One region of the Paenibacillus sp. J23TS9 genome, then DNA from elsewhere that is predicted to be linked to it. Evidence: riboswitches for the same ligand, from Rfam matches in the RefSeq annotation. Region 1 holds a riboswitch; the other holds the start of a gene.
What was found. Region 1 has a riboswitch for cobalamin ahead of KJS65_RS16695 (ribonucleoside-diphosphate reductase subunit alpha). Riboswitches for the same ligand answer to the same signal wherever they lie in the genome.
Positions count from the first base shown of each region.

Region 1 (5,700 bases):
TGGAATCCAGAACCGCGAGCAGAGAGATGTTAATCTTGAAAGTGCGCTGCTCTTCAGCGTCGAGATGAGGAAACTGCTGCGCATCTTTGGACATCGGAATTTCATCCGCGATCCAGTGGTTGAGCAAAAGGACTTTATATAATTTATACATATGAGGCATGCGGATATCGTTCCAGTTCAGGATACCTGAGCATTCCCCTTCAATAATGCGTGTGGATTGGTTTGGCGCTTCGGTATTGAAAATTTTCTGCAATTGCACCGTCCGTTCACTCCTTAAGGTTTAGTTGTAAAAACAAAAAAAGCATCTATATCAACATCGGCAAGATGTTGTGATCGTATGAGGGTGAAAATTCGTTGGTGTAGTTGTTGCATTCAAACGCTTTATGGCATTAATGTTTTGTTTTTAAAAAAACAAGCCGAGGGCGACCGCATTTTGCGAAGCAAAACAGGGAAGCCCTGGCGTAGTTAAAAGGTTTTGAAACGTAAAATTACAGCGTGTCCCAAGCAATGTTGCAAAGCAACGAGCAGGGACGAAAGCGCTCCTAGCACACTTTATATCTCAGGCGCCCCAGATTCAAATATCCGCCAAAATTCCGGGTGTCCAGAGGGCGGAGTCCTCGGGGCCCTCCTAAAAGCTTCCCAAAGGGAAGCTACTTCGGAAGCATAAGCTTAAGAAGGGAGGGTTTGGGAGGGTTGGGAAAAAGGTTTTTTCATAAACTTTACGAAGCACACGACTCGCACTCTTCAATCGTCAGCGCGCGGCTGCGTACATAATACGTCGATTTGATGCCGGCTTTCCAGGCATGAATATGCAGCTCAAGGAAGTCGGTCGCTCGGATATCCGGACGGACGTACAGGTTGAAGCTTTGGCCTTGGTCAACGTGACGCTGGCGGGCCGCGGCCATTTTAATGGACCAGTTCTGGTCGATTGTGAAGGCCGTTTTATAATACCAGATCGTTTTCTCGGACAGATCCGGAGCCGGATTGGCAATTTTGTATGTTGTTTTCTCTTCGTACGAAAGCAGGTCATACAATGGATCGATACTTGCGGTAGAGCCGGCAATGATGGAGGTTGAGCCGTTTGGCGCGATGGCGAACAGCCATGCATTACGGACTCCATTTTCTTGAACTTCCGATTGAAGCTCTTTCCACTGTTCGGTAGTGATGAATTTGCCCACATGCTCGCCGTCAACATAACCGCGGCTTGTGAAGTAAGCGCCACTTTCCCAATCAGAGCCTGCGAACTTCGCATAGCGGCCTTTTTCTTTAGCCAGCTCCATACTGGAACGGATGAGCAGGTAGTTGATTTTCTCGTACAAATTATCGTTATATTCAACGGCTGCATCGGATTCCCAACGGATGCCTTCAAGTGCCAGCAGATGATGCAGGCCGAACGTGCCCAGACCTACAGCGCGGTATTGGCTGTTGGTGTACTGTGCTTGCAGCACTTCAATGTTGTTAATATCGATGACATTGTCCAGCATGCGCACTTGGATCGGAATGAGACGCTCAAGAACGTCTGCCGGAACAGCGCGGGCCAGATGGATGGAGTTCAGGTTGCACACCACGAAATCGCCAGGGATTTTGGAGATGACGATGCGGGTCTGTCCGTCCTTCGTCACGAGCTCTTCCTTTTCCACCACGGTTGCCGATTGGTTCTGCATGATTTCCGTACACAGGTTGGAGGAATACACCATACCATGTGCTCTGTTCGGGTTGGAGCGGTTAACCGTGTCACGGTAGAACATGTACGGCGTACCGGTTTCGAGCTGAGACTTCATGACGCGTTTCATGATGTCGATCGCAGGCACTGTGATACGGGAGAGAAGCGGATGGTCAACGGCCTCAGCATATTTTTCGCGGAATGCGCCTTGTCCGACCGTCTCATCGTAGAAATCCTCCAGGCCAAGCGGATTACCTTTCTCATCTTTCCAGCCCATCACTTTCTTAACTTCATGCGGGCAGAACAGATTCCACTCGGTGCGTTCCTCAACAGCTTGCATGAACAAGTCAGGAATACAGATGCCGTGGAATACGTCATGTGCTCTCATGCGCTCGTCACCGTTGTTGAGCTTAAGATCCAGGAAGGCCAGGATATCTTTATGGAAAACATCCAGATAAACGGCAACCGCACCTTTACGCGTGCCGAGCTGGTCAACGCTGACTGCTGTATTATTCAGCTGGCGGATCCAAGGAATAACGCCGGAGCTGGTATTTTTATGGCCACGGATGTCTGATCCGCGTGCACGAACTTTACCAAGGTACACGCCGATGCCGCCGCCCATTTTGCTAAGACGCGCCACGTCTGTGTTGGAATCGAAAATACCTTCAAGCGAGTCGTCCACCGTATCGATAAAGCAGCTGGAAAGCTGTCCAGCGACCTTTTTGCCGGCATTGGACATGGTTGGTGTTGCTGCAGTCATATAAATATTGCTCATAGCCCAGTAGGCTTCTTTTACAAGCTCCATACGTTTCTCGGCTGGCTCGGTGTGCATCAGGTACATGGCGATAACCATATAACGCTCCTGCGGCAGCTCCATGACACGGCCTTCAAAATCACGGGCGAGATAGCGGTCGGACAGGGTGAGAAGACCTATGTAGTCAAACAGCAAATCACGGCTATGATCGATGCTTTTTCCAAGCTCTTCAATCTGTTCTTTGGTGTAGCATTCCAGAAGCTCTTCACGATAGATGCCTTTGTGCACAAGATCGGTAATGAGAGGATACAGGGCACCGTAAGGCTCTGTTGGATAGGCTTTATAGCGGCGGTTGTACGCTGCTTTTTTATATAAAGAAGTCAAAAGGGAGCGGGCTGCGGCGAACTTCCAGTTCGGCTCCTCTTTCGTTACAAGCTCAAGCGCCGACATTGTAAACGCATTGCTGATTTCATCACCGGTAACTTCCTCCCGGCGCAGTTTGCTGGTTACACCGCGAATCAGGCGCTCCTTATCCAGCATCTCCAATCCTTCCAGAACGCGGTCCGCGTAAACGGAAAGGCGGATTTCATCGAAAGCCAGCTGACGATTGTTCGGTTTGGTCACGAGCTGAGGCATGTACAGTTCCCCTTTCAAAATAGATAATATTGGTATAATAAGAAAAATAATACATCGAAGAGCAAAAGTCTTACTTTGAGGAAGGAAGCTGGGCCATACAAAAAGCATTCCCGGCGACCTGATCCTTGCGAGGCCGAAAATGCTGCATGTTATTCTTATAGGCACCAAAAATGGGCGCAGAAGAATATATCTACACACCATATGTAGATATTTTCATGGCAACACGTTTCCTATTCCTCGTAGGTGTTTGTGCGAACGAAACAGGCAGGTCTCCTGACTCCCGGAACTTCCGTCGGCACCTTCCCGTAAGCATCCTGGCTCATAGTGGCATCTGCCGATTTTTGCCGAAGAACAAACCGTTTCGGCTATCCGGTTACAGTGGCGGGACCGTGACGGAATTACACCGTGCTTCCCTATTAGGAATCGTGGGCTTGGTAGAGCGCGATTCACCTGTTTTCACTATATTTGGTTATTGTTATACTAATTTAACCCAATATGTTGTGTTTGTAAACACAAAAATCAAAAAGACAAGCAAGATGAATTATAGCAGAGAAGTGGTCAATTTGCTACTAAGAGGATGAAAGGTTGTGCTCGAAAAATGTCCGAAAATGACCACTTTGGGGCAAAAAAGCAGATGTGGCGCGATTAAAAAAAAATTTTGGGGAATCTGGGTTCTTTGCTATCTTTTCCGGAGTTGGATACAATAAGGAAAGAATCAATGGACAGCATTCGGACCATCTAAATATGGGGATAGGGAGGCAAAAAACATGGCGATTGCAGAGGTAACGGTCATTCCAATCGGAACAGCAACCACCAGCTTGAGCGCATATGTGGCTGATATGCAGAAGGTACTGGCAAACCAGCCGGGAATCAGCTATGAGCTGACTTCCATGAGCACGATCATTGAGGGACAGCTGGAAGATGTCTGGAAGGCGATTGCGGCACTGCATGAAGCACCCTTCCTGTCAGGAGCACAGCGGGTGTCCACTTCTGTGAAAATGGACGACAGACGCGACAAAGCTTCATCCAGTTCGCAAAAGCTGCAGTCCGTGCGAGCGAAGCTGCAATAAACTGTAATAAGTTCCATTTATCCTAGTTGTATTGCGTTTTGAAGTGAAAGTTGTATAATAGTTTTTGTTTCGTTTGATCCATTTAGATGAGACGGTTTGCATAAGCTGGTGTAGCTCAGGGGTAGAGCAACGCACTCGTAATGCGTAGGCCGGGGGTTCAATTCCCTTCACCAGCATCCAAACAAAAAGCGCGGTTTTCCGAGTAAATCGGAGGCCGCGCTTTTTTTTTATATTTGCATTCTCACCTGCATATATTCGAAGAGGGTGTTTTTGATTTTATTCAATCTACCATTTAAATGGTCCACACAACAAAGAAAGGGAGCTCATATGGTAATAAAAATGAATGGAGAGGTCGTGATTTCATGGCATTAACAACTGGCATCATTACGAATACAGGAACCAGCCCTGCAACGAACCTTGTTATTAACATTAGCAATGATAACTTAAGTTTTTCATCCAACGTCGTTTATCACATCTATGTATGGAACAGCTTGGTGAGTAAGTCACTGGTCTATTCCAATTCTCTGACGATTAATGCGAACACGGCTCAAATTCTTGGTTTCAACATTGCAGGCAATACTTCTTACGAAGTTCAATTCCTTGTAACCGGCACGGTTCCAACAGATACAGTCATCAATGTATTCGGAACGGATTCATCCGGAAACGTCATTCATCATCAAAAAGTGCTGCAGCAAGAACTCACTCAAATCGCCCAGCTCAACCCATAAGTTAAGGAAACCGCGGTTTCCTTAATAATAAGAAGGGAGTAATCATGGTAAACATACAAATCTCGCCAAGCACGAGTTCACAGTTTGAGCCAACCATCGCGGTAAATTGGCTGAACCCCTCGGTCATGGTGGCGGTAGCTGTAGATCTCAGTGCAGGACCGCCGAATATTGGCTTATACAAGTCGATCGATGCAGGGGCAACATGGAGCACAACGTTACTACCGTTACCTGCCGGTTTTGCTGGCATAGAGGCGCCTCATATTGATTATTTTTTTCCAAATTCGTTTGTAGTGGCAGCGCACGCTTTTGATTCGGATGGTCTCAGCGGTTCGATTGTCTCCTATGTCTCTAACGACAACGCCTCTTCATTCGGACCCCCAGTTATTGTAAACCAAGGATTCGGACAATTTGTCAATGACGATCAGGTGGTTGTTATCGCTGACAAGGCCGGATCCAGCCCTTTTTTTGGAAACATCTACACGGGTTATACCCATGATTACAATACGCAATTTATACCGGGTAATACGATATTCTTTAATCGCTCCATAGACGGTGGCAGCTCTTATATGAGCCCCAGTCTGCTGTCTTCAATTACTGAATTTGAAGAATTTCCTGGAATTGCAATCACATTAAATGGAATACTTATCGTGGGTTGGATAACCCAACCTCCCGGCGGAACCGAATTTAATACTCGTACATCCCATGACGGTGGAGCAACATTCGCCACTGAAATCATGATCGCCCCGGTCGTTGTTCCACCTTCGCCACTACCTGGGTACCAATTCAGGTGCCTGACGTATCCCTCCATGTCAGCGGACATCTCAAACGCACCAACGTCGCGAGGAAACG
Region 1 covers NZ_BOSG01000002.1:235,890-241,589, reverse strand. Annotated here, with positions in the region: gene KJS65_RS16700 (ribonucleotide-diphosphate reductase subunit beta) at 1-259, opposite strand, end outside; gene KJS65_RS16695 (ribonucleoside-diphosphate reductase subunit alpha) at 720-3,053, opposite strand; cobalamin riboswitch at 3,300-3,522, opposite strand; gene KJS65_RS16690 (MTH1187 family thiamine-binding protein) at 3,821-4,123, shown strand; tRNA gene KJS65_RS16685 (tRNA-Thr) at 4,228-4,299, shown strand; gene KJS65_RS16680 (hypothetical protein) at 4,486-4,851, shown strand; gene KJS65_RS16675 (sialidase family protein) at 4,896-5,700, shown strand, end outside.

Region 2 (5,700 bases), on a different contig from region 1:
GGGCTTGCCCTTCTGGCAGGAGAAGCATGCCTGAACAGTGGCGAAAGCTATGAACATGATACGATTGGACTGATAACGGCGCAGAGACGATGGCTCACATTAGGCCTGCGGGAGCTGGGATGTGAAGTCAGCGAGGGTGAAGCCAATTTTCTGCTGGTCGGTCTACCGGCCCCATGGACTGCGGAGAGCATGCAGACTGAAATGGGCCGCATGGGAGTGCTGATCCGCAGCTGTGCCATGTATCCCGGACTGGGAGAAGAATATATACGGGTTGCGGTAAAAGCGCAGGAAGCCAATCAGCAGCTGCTGAAGGTTATGAACGAAGTTCTTGGCTAGTTTCTGATTAGATATAAGGGGGAAAATGAAGTGACAACACCATTTTTAGACGGACAGAGAACGGAATACGCATCTGAAGTATGGCCCGGTCTTGTACTGAAGCAGGGGGAGCGTCATCTGCTGCTGCAATCGCCGTCGATGCTGGAAGCGATGGGAAGCGCGGTTCACGGCGGGGGCGTGACACGGCTACGGAGAATGACCAACATTTATGTGGACCGCTTCTATGACTGCTCCGATCCGGTGCGTGATGTGATCGAGTGGCTGCGGGAATGGAGATATCCCATTGATACGACAGCGGGGCTATTAACCGCAGTACAGCTGCGGCATGCATCCGTGATGGAAGAGAAGAATGATGAGGCCGCTGTTTTTTGCTGCGTAACCTCCGGAACCTCCAACGCGGCAAGAGCGGGCTCGGAGCGGACAACATTTCCGGCGTACAGCCCGGGAACGGTCAACATTATGCTGCTCATTGATGCCAAGCTGACTCAGGCTGCAATGGTCAATGCGGTGATGACAGCCGTGGAGGCCAAGGCGGCAGCCCTTGCCGATCTGAATGTGCGTGATGCGGAGAACGGTCAGGTGGCGACAGGCACCACCTCGGATGCGATCATCCTGGGGGTAAGCCAGAGCGCAGCCTGTCCGGTTGAGCATCAATATGCGGGAACGGCAACGCATCTCGGCGCGATGATTGGACGAGCCGTATATGATGCGGTGAAGGAGGGACTCATCACGGCATGGGCGGAGCAGAGCTAACGGCGATTGTGATGTTGGCAGCGGCCTTTATTCTGGATCTGCTGATCGGCGATCCAAGGTGGATTCCGCATCCGGTCATTGGCATGGGAAAAGCGATCAAAAAACTGGAGGCATGGATTCGCCGCAGCTTTCAGCTCGAAAATCTGAAAAGGGCAGGTGTCCTGCTTCCGGTGCTGGTGGCTGGAGGCTCGCTCGTCATCACATGGGCGCTGCTAAAGCTGCTCAGCCTGATTCATCCCTGGCTTGCCTGGGCTGCAGAAGTGGTGCTGATCGCCACGACGATCGCCGTCAAAGGGCTGAAGGACGCTGGGCTGGAGGTATACCGTCATTTGAAACAAGGTGATCTGCCGGCTGCCCGAAACAGTCTTGGTATGATTGTCGGGCGGGAAACCTCCCATCTGGATGAGCCTGAGATAGTACGCGGGACGGTGGAAACGGTAGCTGAGAATATCGTGGATGCGGTGATTTCTCCGCTTTTGTATGCGCTGATCGGCGGGACTCCCCTGGCCATGGCATACCGTGCAGTGAACACATTGGACTCGATGGTAGGCTACAAGAATGAAAAATATATTCATCTCGGCTGGGCATCGGCAAGGCTCGACGATATTGCCAACTGGATTCCGGCAAGGCTGACGGCGCTTCTGCTAACGTTATCTGCGCTGATTCTCAGAATGGATTACAAACGCGCCTTCCGCATGGTACGCCGCGATGCAAGAAGGCATCCGAGCCCGAACAGCGGCTTTCCCGAATCGGCTGTTGCGGGTGCGCTGGGTATCCGGCTCGGGGGAACGAATGTGTACCATGGCGTTTCTTCGTTCCGGGCGTATATGGGCGATGCGACCAGACCCATGGAAGCCAGGGATATCCGGCTCACGAACCGGCTTCTGTTAACGGTTTCGGTATTGTTCGTCGTCCTTGAACTGCTGGTGGTTTGGGGAGCAGGGGGTACTTTATGGACATAAAGCGGATGGAGCTCGTACTCATGAGACATGGCTCCACCCTATGGAATGAACAGAAAAGATATTTGGGACACACGGATCTCAGCCTCAGCCTTCAAGGCCGTGAGGAGCTGATTTCTGCCAGCGGCAAATTAAAAGGAATTTCCTTCTGCAGCGTCTATTGCAGTGATCTTGCACGCTGCCGCGAAAGCTTACATGCAGTACGCCCGGATCTTTCTGCAGGCGCCATATACGATAGTGCCTTGCGTGAAATGGATTTTGGAGATTGGGAAGGACATACCTATGATCAGCTCAAGGATGTGGCCTTGTACCGGCAATGGCTGGATGATCCGCAGCATATTACGCCTCCGGAGGGTGAGGCTTGGGTATCGTTTGAACGAAGAATTGCAGCGTTTCTGGAATTTATGCTGAACTCAGCAGAACGGGAAAAGAAGCACAAATCCGCTTCACCAGCCTCCGTGCTTCTGGTGGCTCATGGCGGCGTAATCCGGCAAATCGTATCCCTCCTCATGCCCGGCAAGGGCTTTTGGGATATCCGAGTAGAGCCGGGCAATCTCCTCATTTTAACGATGAAACATAGAGGAGAGAGCTGGGCGGGCGTGGATCTTCGGATGATCTGACGTGGGCATGAAGGTTCCTCGTGAGGGGCAGCCACACATTAGTTCAAACATGCTGTTGTTATGAAATATGTCGTTGTAAGGATGTAGCATTTCACCTATAATCAGAAACTAGAGATGCATTGCCTGGACAATAAATGAATAATGATAACTGATGAGGTCCTGGAAAACGGCTGCTGCCGCTTATTTCTTTCCGGGTGAAAAGGGAAGCCGGTGCAAATCCGGCACGGTCCCGCCACTGTAAAACAGGTATATCCCCATACGCCACTGTTCCGCCTGTAGGAGGAATGGGAAGGCCGGGATGATATTGCCAAGCCTGTAAGTCAGGAGACCTGCCTCATGAGAATAATGACGGTCCTTCGAGGAAAGGATTACGATCTAGCACTTTTGTACACTGCCGAATTCACGTGCAGATTGGTGGCGCCGGCCTGACCGCGGCTGCTGCCTCAAAAGTCCGAGCAGACGTAATCCCTGGTTCTTGATACAAGAATCAGGGTTTTTTGTTGGGAAAGCCTATGCGCTCCTTCGGTATTTTTAACGCCGAAGGCTTGTTTTTCCTGTGATGTATTCCGTCAAGCAGTATTCATGGTAATCCATACCGCCAGGCCTCTTTTGTGTCAACAAATACCGAACCAAAAAGAGGAGAGAACCAGTACATGAACTTGAAATCGTCAGTAAAAAGATGGTCAACCGGCATTGCAGCGCTGCTGCTCGCATTATCGCTTGCGGCTTGCGGCAATGAATCCAAGGATAGCCAAGCGGCACAGCAGCCGGAAACTGCCAAACAGGAAACGACCCAGCCGGCCCAGACAGATAGTCTGAAAACCACATACCCATTAACCTTGCAGGATGCAACAGGACAATCCTTTACATTCAAGGAAGCTCCGAAGCATATCGTTTCGGTATCCCCGGCTGAAACCGAGGCACTATTCGCGATTGGACTGAATGATGAAATCGTGGGCGTGTCCGATTACGATGATTATCCAGAAACGGCAAAGTCCAAGCCTAAGATGGGCGGCATTATGAAGCCGAATGAGGAGGCAATCATTGCAGCCGAACCGGATGTGGTATTTACAGGTATCTCGATGAGTGAGGATGCGGTGAAGAAGCTTCGTGATCTCAGCATCCCGATTTTCAAAACCGATCCGAAGACCGTGGACGATGTCATTAAGAATATGGAGACATACGGACAAATTACAGATCATCAGGCTGAGGCTAAAAAAGTCATCGATCAGATGAAAGAGGAAGAGAGCAAGGTTGTAGAGGCTGTCAAATCTTTGACTGATGATCAGAAGAAAAAAGTATACATCGAGTTCTCTCCGGGCTGGACCGTAGGTAAAGGCGAGTTTATGGACGAACTGATTAATCTTGCCGGCGGAATCAATGTGGCCGCAGATACACAGGGCTGGAATGAAATCAGCGAAGAGAAGATTATTAAGGATAATCCTGATGTGATTTTGTTTGCTAAAAGCGTCATTGATGACAAAACCAAAAAGGGTCTGGGAGACATCATTAAGGGCCGCAGCGGCTGGGACCAGATTACAGCTGTGAAGAACGGGGCCGTTATCGGACTGGATGACAACTTGCTGAGCCGCCCGGGTCCGCGCGTAACGCAAGGCCTTCAGGAAGTAGCGAAAGCCATTTATCCGGAGCTGTTTAAATAATGAGCAAAAAACTGGCAGGTTACGGAGGGATTGGCATCGTACTGCTGCTGCTGACCCTGCTGATCTGTCTGGGGATCGGCTCGGTCGCACTGCCGATCAAGGATATTGCTCTCATTGTGCTTCACCGATTGCCTTGGATCGGAGATGCGATTCATCCGACATGGAATCCGTCCTTTGAGCAAATCATCATCAAGGTGCGGCTGCCCCGCGTGCTGCTAGGCATGCTGGTCGGTGCAGCCCTTGCGGTAGCGGGATCCGGTTTTCAAGGGGTCCTGCGGAATCCGCTCGCCGATCCGTTTACGCTTGGAGTATCCTCCGGCTCGGCGGTTGGCGCGTCGATTCTCATCTTTTTTGGTATGCAGTACTCGTTGATCGGGGCATGGACGCTGCCTGCGGTGGCCTTTGTCACCGGTTCAGTGACATTATGGAGCGTTATGGCTCTAGCCCGTGAGGGAGGCAAAATTCCAACGAACAGCCTGATTCTTTCAGGTGTTGTGATGCAGTCCTTCCTTGGGGCGATCGTTTCTTTTCTGACGGCGATGTCCAAGCAGACGGTCAATGAAATCTTATATTGGACAATGGGCAGCTTAAGCCTGCGTGGATGGTCGTATACGGCCATCCTTTTGCCGTATTTTCTGGTAGGATTCCTGCTCATCTGGAGCCGGGCACGTTCTCTGAATCTGCTGTCTCTCGGTGAGCATCAGGCGGCACATCTGGGTGTGAATGTAGAGGGACTTAAGATTGTTGTACTTCTGGTCAGCACGCTGCTGACGGCTGCCGCCGTGTCTATGGCCGGGGTGATCGGCTTTGTAGGATTGGTTATCCCGCATGCGATCCGGCTGATAACGGGTCCCGACTACCGGTATATTGTTCCGCTTTCGGCTATCGGCGGTGGTATATTTATGGTGTGGGCAGACACGCTTGCGCGTTCCGTACTTGCACCAACAGAGATTCCACTAGGCGTAGTGACTGCATTCGTAGGCGCACCGTTCTTTGGCTATCTGCTGTACCGCAGCAAGAAGCAGCGAAGGGGGAGAAGCACTTGATCGAGGTAAAGGGCGCAGGCAAACAGTTTGGGGGCATCTCCGCGCTGAATCGCCTGGATTGGACCATTGGTGAAGGCGAGTGGTGGGGCATCATAGGTCCGAACGGGAGCGGTAAATCAACGCTAATGCATCTGCTTTCGGGAGTTGAGCGGGTAAGTTCGGGGATGATTAACATCCGCGGCAGGAATGTCGCAGACTTTAGCCGCAAGCAGCTCTCGCGGATGATGGCCGTGCTTCAGCAGGAAGGAATCGCACCCGTTCATTATCCCGTGAGAGAAGTGCTTGAGATGGGGCGTTATCCGTATCTGGACTGGCTTGGACGCGA
Region 2 covers NZ_BOSG01000004.1:205,630-211,329, reverse strand. Annotated here, with positions in the region: gene KJS65_RS22575 (pyridoxal phosphate-dependent aminotransferase) at 1-336, shown strand, start outside; gene KJS65_RS22570 (adenosylcobinamide amidohydrolase) at 367-1,089, shown strand; gene cbiB (adenosylcobinamide-phosphate synthase CbiB) at 1,071-2,051, shown strand; gene KJS65_RS22560 (histidine phosphatase family protein) at 2,042-2,668, shown strand; cobalamin riboswitch at 2,806-3,019, shown strand; gene KJS65_RS22555 (ABC transporter substrate-binding protein) at 3,322-4,329, shown strand; gene KJS65_RS22550 (FecCD family ABC transporter permease) at 4,329-5,375, shown strand; gene KJS65_RS22545 (ABC transporter ATP-binding protein) at 5,372-5,700, shown strand, end outside.
Region 2: another riboswitch for cobalamin. It lies ahead of KJS65_RS22555 (ABC transporter substrate-binding protein); the one in region 1 lies ahead of KJS65_RS16695 (ribonucleoside-diphosphate reductase subunit alpha).